Regions from separate parts of the Butyrivibrio sp. FC2001 genome, predicted to be linked through region 1. Evidence: a T-box and tRNA genes for the amino acid it is inferred to sense, from the RefSeq annotation. Region 1 holds a T-box; the other holds one or more tRNA genes.
The links. A T-box is a leader RNA that pairs with one kind of tRNA and senses whether it is charged. The one in region 1 lies ahead of tyrS (tyrosine--tRNA ligase), so its partner is inferred to be a tRNA-Tyr.
Positions count from the first base shown of each region.

Region 2: it has a tRNA-Tyr gene. The T-box ahead of tyrS (tyrosine--tRNA ligase) is inferred to sense a tRNA for this amino acid. The anticodon was not compared.

Region 1 covers NZ_KE384132.1:718,447-725,130, reverse strand. Annotated here, with positions in the region: gene G601_RS0116835 (leucine-rich repeat protein) at 1-553, shown strand, start outside; gene G601_RS0116830 (hypothetical protein) at 731-1,444, shown strand; T-box leader at 1,558-1,812, shown strand; gene tyrS (tyrosine--tRNA ligase) at 1,882-3,105, shown strand; gene G601_RS0116820 (Cof-type HAD-IIB family hydrolase) at 3,105-3,887, shown strand; gene G601_RS0116815 (SLC13 family permease) at 4,100-5,368, shown strand; gene G601_RS0116810 (leucine-rich repeat protein) at 5,478-6,524, opposite strand.
Region 2 covers NZ_AUJH01000028.1:9,630-16,313, reverse strand. Annotated here, with positions in the region: gene G601_RS23165 (oxidoreductase) at 1-235, opposite strand, end outside; gene G601_RS0112690 (arsenate reductase family protein) at 270-611, opposite strand; gene G601_RS0112685 (hypothetical protein) at 642-968, opposite strand; gene G601_RS0112675 (peptide deformylase) at 1,295-1,705, opposite strand; gene G601_RS0112670 (HD domain-containing protein) at 1,858-2,445, opposite strand; gene G601_RS0112665 (GNAT family N-acetyltransferase) at 2,442-2,960, opposite strand; gene G601_RS0112660 (helix-turn-helix domain-containing protein) at 3,087-3,272, opposite strand; tRNA gene G601_RS0112655 (tRNA-Tyr) at 3,325-3,407, opposite strand; tRNA gene G601_RS0112650 (tRNA-Glu) at 3,412-3,484, opposite strand; gene G601_RS0112645 (helix-turn-helix domain-containing protein) at 3,515-3,745, opposite strand; gene G601_RS26195 (hypothetical protein) at 4,330-4,494, shown strand; gene G601_RS0112635 (YbjQ family protein) at 4,630-4,941, opposite strand; gene G601_RS0112630 (GlsB/YeaQ/YmgE family stress response membrane protein) at 4,955-5,191, opposite strand; gene G601_RS0112620 (hypothetical protein) at 5,470-5,805, opposite strand; gene G601_RS26190 (hypothetical protein) at 6,078-6,236, opposite strand; gene G601_RS23160 (cysteine desulfurase family protein) at 6,403-6,684, shown strand, end outside.

The sequences.
Region 1 (6,684 bases):
AGTAACAGGCGGCGATACAAATAGAAATATATATTCACAAGAGGACCTTGATGCACTTGGAAACCTTGAGTTCAATGTTGAAATCAAATATTCAGATGCTCCGATTATTGCAAACAACAGAGTAAACGCTGCTCCTGCAGTATCATTCGTGCCCGGAAGAGAGTTCCAGGATAACGGCATCAATTACCGTATTATGGATGCTGCCGGTAACTTGAGCGCAATCAGCCTTGCAACAGCTTCTAAGGAAGTTACCATTCCTGAAACAGTAAAACTTGCAGGCTTCAACCTTAATGTAACAGACATCGCTCGGAACTTCATGAAGGGCAATAAGAAGACTAAGAAGGTTACAATCGGCGCTAATGTTACTTCTATCGGCAAGGAAGCATTCTACAAATGTAAGAAGCTTAAGAAGGTAACAGTTAAGTCAACAAAGATCGCATCATTTGGCAAGAAGGCATTCGGTAAGGATGCTAAGAACTTCAAACTGAAGATGCCTAAGAGTTGCAAGAAGGCTTATAAGAAGCTTCTTAAGAAGGCTAAGATTAAATTCTGATATTAAAATTTAAGTAAGATGGTTGATAAAATTTTATTTCATTAAAACTTACTTTTTTTGAAAAATTATGTTATTATATTAACCGCATGAAAAGTTTAGGGAACTGATCTTCAGATAAGTAGAGGGGACTTATCGTAAGGAGAGATCTGCTCTCAAGAGAGGAAAGAGGAAAAACGTATGAGAAAAGTATTAAAATCACTCGCTGGTATTGCTCTTGCATGTGCAATCACATTTACAGCAATGCCTCAGACAGCACACGCTGTTAGCTACTCAGCTAGCAAGCTCAACACAAACGCAAGTGCAGGCGGAAGCTACACAATCAAGACATACTTCCCTGGCATCGGTTATCAGAAGCTTAAGGTAAGATTTGATTCTATCACTAAGGATTATTATCTTCCTTACCTTTACAACGGAATGCTTAAGAAGGCAACAGTAGAGATGCACGTATCTGTTCCGAAGTCAACTCAGAACAAGATCAAGCACAACACAGTTAAGATTGTAAGATCAAGTAAGCACAGATGGGATGATATCATGTGCGGATGCTACCTTATCGATGCTACAACAGGTTGTGCTTATAACAGTTCAAACGCAGCAGGCAAGGTAAGATATGCTTATGGCTACTCACACAACAAGGAGTGGAAGACATTCAGACAGACAAGCGGTTACTACAGAGCAACTTACTATCTTGATACCAGCTGGGATACAAGCTACGAAGTACAGTACTACACAGCTAACGAAGGCAATATGCTCCTTGGTGTTGCTGGAACAAAGAAGGAAGTAACAAAGAACAGCTCTAAGGTTACTAATTTTGCAAACGGTAACGCACCTATCACAAGCTCAGCATTCTTCAAGAACAAGATGAAGAAGCTTTCTATCTGGACAAGACTTTAATTTATAGCTAGTTTTTCAGACAGATATAATGCGTTTAATAATCCCTGCAATTTCGATGAGGAATTGCAGGGATTTTATCTTGACAATAAATTAAAAATAAGGATAATTATTATTTAAAGGCTATGAACGGAATAAGTAGTTTAATGATTCAGCCACAGAGAGTTGCCGGTTGGTGAGAGGCGCGGATATGACCATTAGATGAATACCTCCGGGAGCTGCGCGGAAGAATGAGTTATCTAGTAAGCTGTGACGAGAACCGAGCGTTAGTCGGAAGAGTATGCGGAATATTTTCCTAGTACTTACTGAGGCATGAAGCGTGAGCTTTATGTAAATGAAGGTGGTAACACGGATTTAAACCCGTCCTTCGTAATCTATTAACGATTGCGCAGGGCGTTTTTTATTTTCAAAAATGCCCGAGCAGAAAAGGAAGGTGCAATATGCAGATTTATGAAGAACTTAAAAGAAGAGGACTTATCGCTCAGGTAACAGATGAAGAGCAGATAAGAGAGCTTGTTAACGCAGGAAAGGCTACATTCTACATCGGCTTTGACTGTACAGCAGACAGCCTTACAGCTGGTCACTTCATGGCTCTTACACTTATGAAGAGACTCCAGCAGGCAGGTAACAAGCCTATCGCACTTATTGGTGGCGGTACAACTATGATCGGTGATCCTTCAGGAAGATCCGACATGAGAAAGATGCTCACAAGAGAAGACATCGACCACAATGCTGAGTGCTTCAAGAAGCAGATGGAGAAATTCATCGACTTCGGCGAAGGCAAGGCTATGATGGTTAACAACGCTGACTGGCTCATGAACCTTAACTACATCGAGCTTTTAAGAGAGGTTGGTGCATGCTTTTCAGTAAATAACATGCTTCGTGCAGAGTGCTACAAGCAGCGTATGGAGAAGGGACTTTCCTTCCTTGAGTTTAACTACATGATCATGCAGTCCTACGACTTCTATTACATGTTCCAGAAGTACAACTGTAACTTAGAGTTTGGCGGTGACGATCAGTGGAGTAACATGCTTGGTGGTACTGAGCTCATCAGAAGAAAGCTCGGTAAGGACGCTCACGCTATGACAATTACTCTTCTTACAGACTCTCAGGGTAATAAGATGGGTAAGACAGCAGGTAACGCTGTATGGCTTGATCCTGAAAAGACATCACCCTACGATTTCTACCAGTACTGGAGAAACGTTGGCGATGCTGATGTTGATAAGTGCCTTAAGATGCTCACATTCCTTCCTATCGAGGAGATCGAGGAGATGGAGAAGTGGGAAGATTCCAGAATCAACGAGAAGAAGGAAATTCTTGCATTCGAGCTTACAAGCCTTGTTCATGGCAAGGAAGAGGCTCAGAAGGCTCAGGACGGCGCAAAGGCTCTCTTTGCAGGCGGCGGAGATCTCGCTAACGTACCTGCAGTTAATCTTAAGGAAGAGGACTTCAGAGACGGCGTTATCGATATCCTTCAGGTACTTGTTTCTTCAGGACTTTGCCCTACAAGAAGTGAGGCAAGAAGAGCAGTTCAGCAGGGTGGCGTAACCTTTGCTGATGAGAAGGTTACAGACTTCAAGACCACATACACAAAGGATACCTTTGCAGGTGACGGTGTTATGGTTAAGAGAGGAAAGAAGTCCTTTAAGAAGGTAGTATTTTAATGGTTTTATTTTTTGATATTGATGGAACTCTTTGGAACTATAAGAATGAGATAAATGAAAAGACAATCGAGGCAATCCGTACTGCCAGGGCTAATGGGCACAAGTGCTTCATTAACACAGGCAGGGCGAGAGCCTTTGTCACTAATGAAAAGCTCCTTAGTATCGGTTTCGATGGCATAGTTTCAGCCTGTGGAACGATGATCGAGTACAACGGAGAAGTGGTCTATAGCAGGCTTATTCCGACAGAGGATGCCATAAGGTCAATCGAGACTGTCCGTGAGTATGGCTTTAAGCCGATTCTGGAAGGCCCCAATCATCTGTATCTTGAACTTGAAGATTTCCAGGGAGACATGTATGGCGATAAGGTTATTAAGGAGATGGGAGATAAGCTCCGCGGCATAGATGAATGCTGGGGCAAATGGGAGATACAAAAGATGTCCTGCGCGACGGAGGTTCCCATTGAAAAAAGAGATGAATGCTTCGATAAACTCTCAGATCTTTACGAATACATGATCCATTCGGACAAGGTTGTTGAAATGGTTCCCAAGGGTTTTAATAAAGGCGTGGGCATAAAAGAGGTATGTGAGCTTTTGGGCGAGGATATAAAAAATACCTTTGCCTTTGGTGATAGCATTAACGATAAGGAAATGCTTCTTGCTGCCGGTGTTGGCGTAGGCATGGGAGACACCTATCATGACCTCTCTGAATTTGCGGATTATATCACAACCTCTCTTGAAAATGATGGTATCTGGAATGCCATGAAGCATTTTGAATTAATTTGACGAGCAATTATAAATTTGCTATCTTATTATAGGTAAAAGGGAGTAGTTATCATGCTTTGCATGTAACATTCATCCGTCAATACGGGAACATGGTTCCCCGGGTATGTTGTAATTAACGAGACTTTTACTGCAAAATCTGCAGTGAAAGTCTCTTTTTATGTTATTGCAGATTACTGTTTTTATAATATTTTCAAAACGAAAGGACTTAAAAAATGAAAACACTTGCAATTGTCTTATTTGTGGCCATGTACGTGGGCCTCATCGCTTTTCCCAAGAAACGTGCATTTATCGCTCTTGGAGTAGCTGCTATTTTCGTAGTTACAGGAATACTTCCTTACACAAAGGTATTCTCTGTCGTGGATTGGAACGTACTGCTCATGATATTCGGTACGCTTTTGCTTGTTGATTATTTTATTGAATCAAAGATGCCGAACCTCATTGCAGACCATCTGCTTGACCTTGCACCTAATGTGATGTGGGTCACAATTTATATGTCATTGTTTTCAGGACTTATATCTGCGTTTATTGATAACGTGGCAACACTTCTAATGGTAGCACCGGTTGGGCTTGCTATTTGTAAGAAGCTGAAAATCAATCCTGTATCCATGATAATTTCAATCGCTGTATCTTCAAACCTTCAGGGCGCTGCAACACTTGTAGGTGATACAACATCAATCATGCTTGGTGCATATGCAAAGATGGACTTTAATGACTTCTTCTGGATGAACGGAAGACCTGGTATTTTCTTCGCTGTTGAGCTTGGTGCACTTCTTACAGTACCGATTATGATGGCGCTTTTCAGAAAGGATAAAGAGCCTGTATCAGCAGAAGAGAAGACAGTTGTTAAGGATTATGTTCCTACAATCATGATGGTGGCACACGTTGTTCTTCTTATGGGAGCTTCATTTATTCCGGATAAGCCTGAGATAACAAATGGTGTTATCTGTCTTGTTTGCTCACTTATCGGTATTGTATGGGAGTACTTCAAGGATCACGATACAGAGCGTATCAAAAATGTTGTTAAGAACCTTGACTATGACACAGTTCTTCTTCTTACAGGTTTGTTCATGGTAATTGGTGGTGTTACAGAGGTAGGACTTGTGGATGATCTTGCAGGACTTATTGTTAAGGCAGGCGGTAATAACATTTTCCTTCTGTTTACTATTGTAGTTTGGGGATCGGTTCTTATTTCTGCGTTTATTGATAATATTCCTTATGTTGCTACAATGCTTCCTGTTTTACAGGGGGTTACCGCATCACTTGGAATCGCTCCCTACCTTCTTTATTTTGGACTCCTCTGCGGAGCAACACTTGGCGGAAACATCACTCCTGTCGGAGCAAGCTGCAACATTGCCGGTGTAGGAATGCTTAGAAAAGAGGGCTACGAGGTTAGCTTTAAGGACTTCACTAGAATCGGTATTCCTTTCACACTTGCTGCTGTTATAGGCGCATACGTTTTCCTGTGGGTGCTTTGGAGATAAACTCTGGAACATAAAAAGGTATAATAAAAAAGCTGAGAAGATAAATTATCATTTTCTCAGCTTTTATTTTTAATCATTTATGCTTTTAGATGGTAGTAATAAAAGTGAATTACTTAACCTTTATGCCCTTGATGCTTGACTTTGTAAAGAGCTTTTCATAGTTCTTCTTGCTGCTCTTAGGAGTCTTTACATAGAAATCCTTTGCATCTTTTCCGAAAGCTTTTCTTCCGAATGAAGTGATCTTGGTTGATTTGATCTTAACCTTCTTGAGCTTCTTGCAGTTCCAGAATGCCTGCTTACCGATTGTTGTAACGTTTTTACCAACTGTTACGTTCTTTACCTTCTTATTGCCTCTGATAAAGAAAGGAGCGATATCAGTAACATTCATAGTATAGCCTGAGTAAACAACTGAATCGGGAACATTAACTGTCTTTACACCTTTTGTAAGGTAGAGAGCTGTAAGATTACCCTTTGTGTTTGAAACGCGGTACTTGATTCCATCGGCATCAAATTCGTAGCCGGTCATGTAAGAAACAGTAGCAGCTCCGTTCACATTGTTTGTGATAAGAACCGGAAGTGAAGAGTACTTGATGGTTACAACAAATACGCTGTCGCCTGTGCCTTCTTTTCCGTTTACTACACGCTCGTAATCCTGCATGCGCTTTCTGGCACTTTCCTCAACATAAGGACGCCAGCTCTCAGGTAAGTTACTTCTCTTTAAAATGCTTGAAACGTAGGCATCCTTGGAAATGACATATTTTCCTGATCCTACGGAATTCTTAGCTGCGCTGAACTTCATGTTGTAGCCTGTTACTGAAGTGGTGATTGCCTGATAAGGGCTGTTGGATAAAACCAATGTAGCTTCAGTGTTAACAATTTCAGGACCATATACTTCAATTGCAGCAGTAATCATGAAAGCATCTTTGTAATCCTCGGAATAGGTCTGAGTCTCAGTACCGGTTTTCTTGGTGGTTACACGAGATCTCTCTCTGTAGTCGATTGTGACGCTCTTGCCGTTACTAAGATCAACTGAATAAGGAACATCAGCTGCCTTTGCAGAAATGGAATTAACCCCGTTCATCCCCGCAAAAATAAAAGCAGCGCATGCGATAGTGGCGAAGGCCTTGCACACGCCTAAGTTAAAACTTTTCTTCATACAAAATCCTCCCGTAATAAATATTAAGCAGATTTCATCTTGCCACTAAGTAAAGCCTGTGTCAATGCTTATGGAAACTGCTTATTTTTTAATCGTTGAGAAAACTACATTAATTATGATATAATACATTTCGATTTTGTGCAAAAATAAATGTTTGATT
Region 2 (6,684 bases), on a different contig from region 1:
CATCATCCCACAAACCCATGTGGATTTTCCCGAATCTTCCTCCTGGTGTAACAGCTGTTGCCTCAACGCATATCAGGCCGCAGCCATGCTCCGCGCGCTTTTTGTAATGCTCTATGTGTTTTTCAGTAGCCTTTCCATCAGCACCTGCATAATCAAATTTAACTGTCGGTGCCATGGTAAGCCTGTTTCTTATCACAGTTCTATTTATCGTTATCGAATCCCCAACCTTTGTCATAAAAGCCTCCCACATTATCTTCTTGCCAATATTTTTATTCCCACTTTTTCCACACATCTGGCTGATATCCCAGCGTGGATTGTTTACCGTTTCTCACTACCGGAGTCTTAAGTATCTGCTGATTTTCCAGTAGCTTTTCAAGCTTATCATCATCCGCAATGTACTGGATAAGCGCAATAGCATCTTTATCCTTCGCATCAGGATTTATCATGTTCATGATTCCACCGTTAGCACTTGCAACAGAAGTGAGCTCTCCCTTGCTCATGCTCTTTTCCTTCAGATCAACGAACTGAAACTTTATGCCTCTCTCCTTGAAAAAACGCTCTGCTTTTTTGGTATCGTTGCACTTCTTAGTGCCAAAAATCTGTATATTCATCTTTTTTCCTCATCAAAAATATAGAGGCATTTAACCTCTATATTTCTTAGTAATCACTATTATGTATATTGCCATAAGTACTATAGTTTCCAGCATCACTCCCAATACTGAGAGTAGGATAACCGGTGAGTTTTGTCCAGATAATATGGGAAGTCCTAACACAATAAAAATAATGCCGTAGAGTATGAACAAAATCCCTGTCGCTCTGTTATACCCCTTTATGTCATTTACCGGAAACTGTTCGACATTAGCCCAAAAGCCTGCGGCCTTTTTCGAAAATATATCTTTGATTCCCATCAAAATTATAATGGCTCCAACTGCCGCCCAGATGATAAATCCCATCATTGCTCCACTCATACCATGATTTCCTGTTCCCTTTTCAAAATCTTTTTTTCAATACAACTGTTTTCTATTATAAACTCTTTACAACTATTGTATAAGTAGGAATCAGTTTTCAGATGTCTCTTTTTTCTTCTTCTCTTCCTTCTTTTTGAGATATAAAAAGAGTAAAAAACTACCATTTGTAATTGTTGTTAAAAGAAGTAAAATGCTGGGTGTCATATAGATTCTCCTCCTGTCCCCTGTGACTTAGATAATTTGTTGATGAAATAATCTTAATATGAACCCGCATTTGAATATATATCTATCTCTGCAAAAAAATTCTCTCTATTTTTCCATTCAAATCATATTAAAATACCGGAAAAATGGTCGATTTCATGCTGTATTATCTGCGCTGTAAAATCGGTATATTTTCCATGCTTGGGCTTAAAGTCCTGATCTAGATAATCAACCTCAATCTCTTTATATCTCGTGCATGGCCTTACACCATCCAGCGAAAGACAGCTTTCCTCCGTCTGATACTCGCCGGTTTTCCTGGTTATAACCGGATTTATCATAGGGAAAATAAAGGGTCCTGCTGCCACCACGATGATCTGCTTCTTAACGCCAATCATATTCGCAGCCATTCCCACACACCTGTCCTGATTTGCTCTTAATGTATCCAGAAGGTCCTCTACAACCTGCTTGTCAGCTGGGGTTGCCGGCTCTGACTTTTGTTGTAAAAAGAACTGGTCTCTGACTATCTTTTTTACCATTGGGTTCCTTTCCTTAGTTTTGTACCTATTTTTACTTAAATATACTACATTTTACTATTACTTTTTCAGGTAATTCCAGGTACTTTTTATACTTTTACCGAGATTTACTTCAACATTAGTCTCAGGGACAAGTCATAAAAAGTACTTTCATGTTAAGCAATCTCCTTTTGAATCAGGTCTTCTTTTTCCGCCATCGCCTGAAGGGTCATGGTGAGAAGCTTATCAAGGTCCCATCCAAGCTGCTTTGCTCCTCGCTCAATCACTTCTCTTGAGCAGCCTGCAGCAAAGCCCTTGCTCTTATACTTTTTCTTAAGAGACTTAAGCTCCATATCCTTCGTGCTCTTGGATGGTCTCATGAGAGCTGCTGCCCAGATCAGACCTGTTAACTCGTCTGCAGCAAAAAGCACTTTTTCCATCTCGTGAACCGGCTCCACATCTATCGTTGTTCCACAGCCAACGGTGATTCCATAGCCATGCGAGCACACAGAGTGGATGACGTCATCACTAACTCCAGCTTCTTTTAAAAGTTCAGGAGCTTTAAGACAGTGTTCTTCCGGATACAGCTCAAAGTCTATATCATGCAAAAGGCCTACAATTCCCCAGTACTCAGCATCCTCGGCATACCCAAGCTCATTTGCGTACCACTTCATGACAGCCTCAACTGTCAGTGCATGCTGGATGTGAAAAGGGTCCTTATTATACTTCTTCAAAAGTTCAAAAGCCTCATCTCTTGTGATCATACCGCTCCTCCTTTATCTTCTCTGTGCTTTATCATGTTGCATCTTCCCCAAGATTCATCTTTATATGAAAATGCATTTTCTGTAACGTTCCGTTCTGTAAAGCCTGCTTTCTGATAGCACTTCTTAGCTCTTATGTTTGTGGTAAAAACGTTCAGATGAACCGCTTCGGCTCCGGTTTTCTCAAAGGCATAGTTTGATGCCAGTTCCAGCATTTCCCTAGCTACTCCTTTTCCGCGAAGCTCTGGATTGACTATGATGAACTTCAACATGCCTTCTTTTGTCTCTTCATTTAATGAATAGCAAAAGAACCCCGCAGTGCTTCCATCATCCTGGCTTACCACAAACGGAGTATCTCCCCACTGCGATGCTATAAATTTAAGAACAGCTTCAAAATTCTCCTGCTCAAGAGGATACTCAAATCGGCCTGCACACCACATAGCGTGCGTTCTTTCGTCATCTATCCAGTTTTTTATCTCATCAAAATCTTTAGAAGGGATGTATTGTCTTAGGTTCATATTTTCGCTCCACCAACAAAAACATAGTTCTAATATATCAGAAAAATAGCCATTTAACAGTAATTTTTCTGTCAAATGGCTAATTTAAGGTGATTTGTAGTTCATAATCACTTTATATGTAAAAAGTTAATTCCAGGAATGGGGCATGATCCTGTCTATGCTTGGGAATACTACTCCCCTTAAGAATCTATACACAAGCGATGTACTTGCTCCGAGGTATTCTGAAACCTCTGGGACTGTATGACCGCTTTCTCTTATCAGTTCTCTAATTCTTATTCCTGTTCCTTCAATATCTATTACCGGATAATCCATTTTCGTTATCTCCTTTTTTGCATTAAAAAATCCACTTAACACGCAAACTTAGTGGGCAGGGTGAGACTCGAACTCACGCTGTTTCAGTTGTCAGGGTTTTACAGACCCCTGCCTTCGCCGCTAGGCTACCTACCCATAGTGATCCCCACCGGACTTGAACCGAGTACTTCAGCCTTGAAAGGGCTGTGTCCTAACCTTTAGACCAGGAGACCGTGTGGGAGCTTTCACTCCCTATATTCAATTTATGCGCTTAGTTTATAAAGGCATTCCCCTTCAATCACAATAATGTCGTCCATAGCAACTCCTAAAACAGATGCTAATACAACTAAGTTATCCAATGTTGGCATCGCTGTTCCGCGCTGCCACTTGTAAATCGCCTGCGGAGTAGCAAATCCAAACACATCCTGTAAATCCCTAACAGACATACCGGCTGCCACTCTTAAATCTGTAATTCTCTGTCCCGTAGCGACCATATCGATCGCTGGAATATTCTGTGTCAATTTTGACTCCTTTCTTGCTTTCTATTTTCAAGCAAAATAAAACCGCTTGCCTTGTCATCTAAGGTAAGCGGTACGCAAACATGTTTATCTATAAGCTCCTGATCCGGTTTACTCCATCCGAACCTTTGCTAAAACAACCTTTTCTCGCATTTGCCTATCCTTAAATGGGCGCATGAAACTAAACATCCACTCTGATTTATACTGGAGTGATGATTCATAACTTTCGCTATAGAGGCAATAATTGCGATTCATTGTTGTCATGTCTTTTCCTTTCCGGGAGCTCTTTTTCCGCTCCGCTTATCTCTTTTATATATCGAATAATAACACCAACATTTATAGTTGTCATTATATTCATAGTATAATAACCGATTTCCTAAACCTCTAAAAATGTATCAAATTTTCATAATATCCCCTGAAAAAAGATATTAATAAACATTTGAAAATGCCCTAAAGAAATCCAAACCACCCATCGATATATTTTCTGTAAGCGAAAAAGAACATTCAAATGGCCAAAATGAATGAAACAAAAATAAGATGATTAAATGGAGGTTTCTCTTATGTATATGTACGAATTGTTTCTTTCAAGTGACGTAGAAGGCAAGAGCATTCACTTTATCCAGACAAACCACAAGGTGGGCGATCTCGAAAAATGGCTCAGAAAACTCGTTAAAGATAATACTATCTCCGAAGATATTGCTAACGCAGTTACCTTCGTTTGGTAATCATAATATAATCAGCAGGCACTACCAGAAGATTCCGAGAGGGATCTTCTTTTTATATAAAAAAGCCCTCCACTCCAATTTTCATGAAGCAGAGGGCCAATCCCCAAATGATTCATCATCTATCAAAATAGCTCCTCAGGCAAACTTCACTGCTGTGCCATAAGCCATTATTTCAGCTGCGCTCTGCATTACTGAAGAAGATGAATATCTTACACCGACTATTGCATCAGCGCCAAGGGCTTCCGCTTCCTTGATCATCCTGTCTGTAGCAAGTTCTCTTGCCTTGGTCATCATCTCGGTATAGCTTCCAAGCTCGCCACCCACCAGAGTTTTGAGTCCGGAGCCTATATCCTTAAAAGCGTTGACTGTCTGAATTGTGCTTCCCTTTACAAGTCCGATCATTTCCAGATTCTTTCCGGAAATTGTTTCTGTAGTAACCATCATCATACTCGCCACCTCCTTAAAACAGCTTTCTTCCAAGCCAGATGCAGATACAAGCACCTACAGTTGATACTATCAGGCTTCCGATAAGTCCTGTTGCGGTAAATCCGATGAGCTTAAATACAAAACCACCAACAACTCCTCCGAGAACACCAAGTATAATGTTTTTAAGTGTTCCGGATTTCTCACTCATGATTTTGCTTCCGAAAAAGCCTGCAATTGCTCCAAGTATAAGTCCACCAATAATTCCAAACATTTTGTTTTCCTCCAATCTTACTGTTCGCACTATTTTGTGCTATTTCAATACCACGCTTCCTGATAAATCCTTATGTAATAAATTTCTTTGTTTCTGTGATGGTTTTAGTATATGACATTTTAATGTCGTAATACACATTCATGATTGCAATATCGATAACCATATTCTTCATATGTGGTAAAATAAAGCTCCATCACACTATTTCTTTTTTGGAGCCGGGAGCTCCAAATCTGTTTCAGGCATCATTTCCATGAATTGCTCTTTTCAGCGCATCCGTATTATGGTTCCTCGAGATACCTTACTTTCTTTCCATGTGACATAGCATAATCTATCTCAGACCTCGTACTATCTCCGATATAACCACCAACGTTAATTACGAAAATCTCATCAGCCATGTCGATCTTACGCTTATGCATATCATCAAGCATTTCTTTTGTTTTAGTCAGTGTCCCTTCATCCATGTTTTCCCAGACTTCGGAATCACCTGAATGCCCAAACAAGCCAACGCTGATAACTATATTCCCCTCTAATGTCAGCTTTTTCTGCATTTCCATGAACTGTTCTTTAAAACGTGTGCTTCCACATAATGTAATAACCGGGTATTTTCCTTGCATTTGCACCATCCTTTAATATGTTTATCAATTTCTACTATGTATTACGGCAATCTGCCCCATAGCTATTTTTGTGCTTTGATATTGCTAAGTTAACTTTGCAATTTTAGTATAGTTGACTTTGCAAATAAGGCAAAGCAGACCTAGAAAAAATATCAGAAAAAGAGCAGTGTGATATTTTGAAAATACCTCACTGCTCTATATATAGTGATTTTTTTGGAAGGAACTCCCACCGAATCTGCAACGAAAGGGGTTTCTCATTGATACATTATCCGTTATCGATTTTTAGATATTTTTTGGCATCTTTCTCCTACCAATACTTGACCTGGTGGACAATTTTTTCTACCCCCGGCAACTTTATCCAACTGTTGATCTGTCAGATTTTCAACCTTTTTTACAACTTCATTTATATCTTTCTCTCTATTATCAGCCATATCAGTTACCCTTGTTACTACAGCCTTATCTCAGCCTTACTTAAGTAACAATTGTCCTTTCCATATAAATCATTGAGTGTTGCTTAGAAATATAATATATTAATTGTATAATATTAGGATAAAAGGAACCATTAAACCTTTATTATATTTTTATAAACTTTGACATATGATATATCTTGATAATGCAGCAACAACAAAAGTTAATCCGGAAGTTCTGGAGGCTATGCTTCCCTATTTTAGTCAGCAGTTTGCTAATCCATCTGCCGCACACCATTTCGGTCTTGAGGCAAAAAAAGCTGTTGAAAAAGCCAGGGAGTTTTGTGCTGAATTAATTGGAGCAGATCCTTCCGAGATAGTTTTTACATCCGGCGGTACAGAAAGTGACAACACCGCTATTTTTTCAGTGCCTGAGAATCGGCACATCATTACTTCTTTGACAGAGCATCAT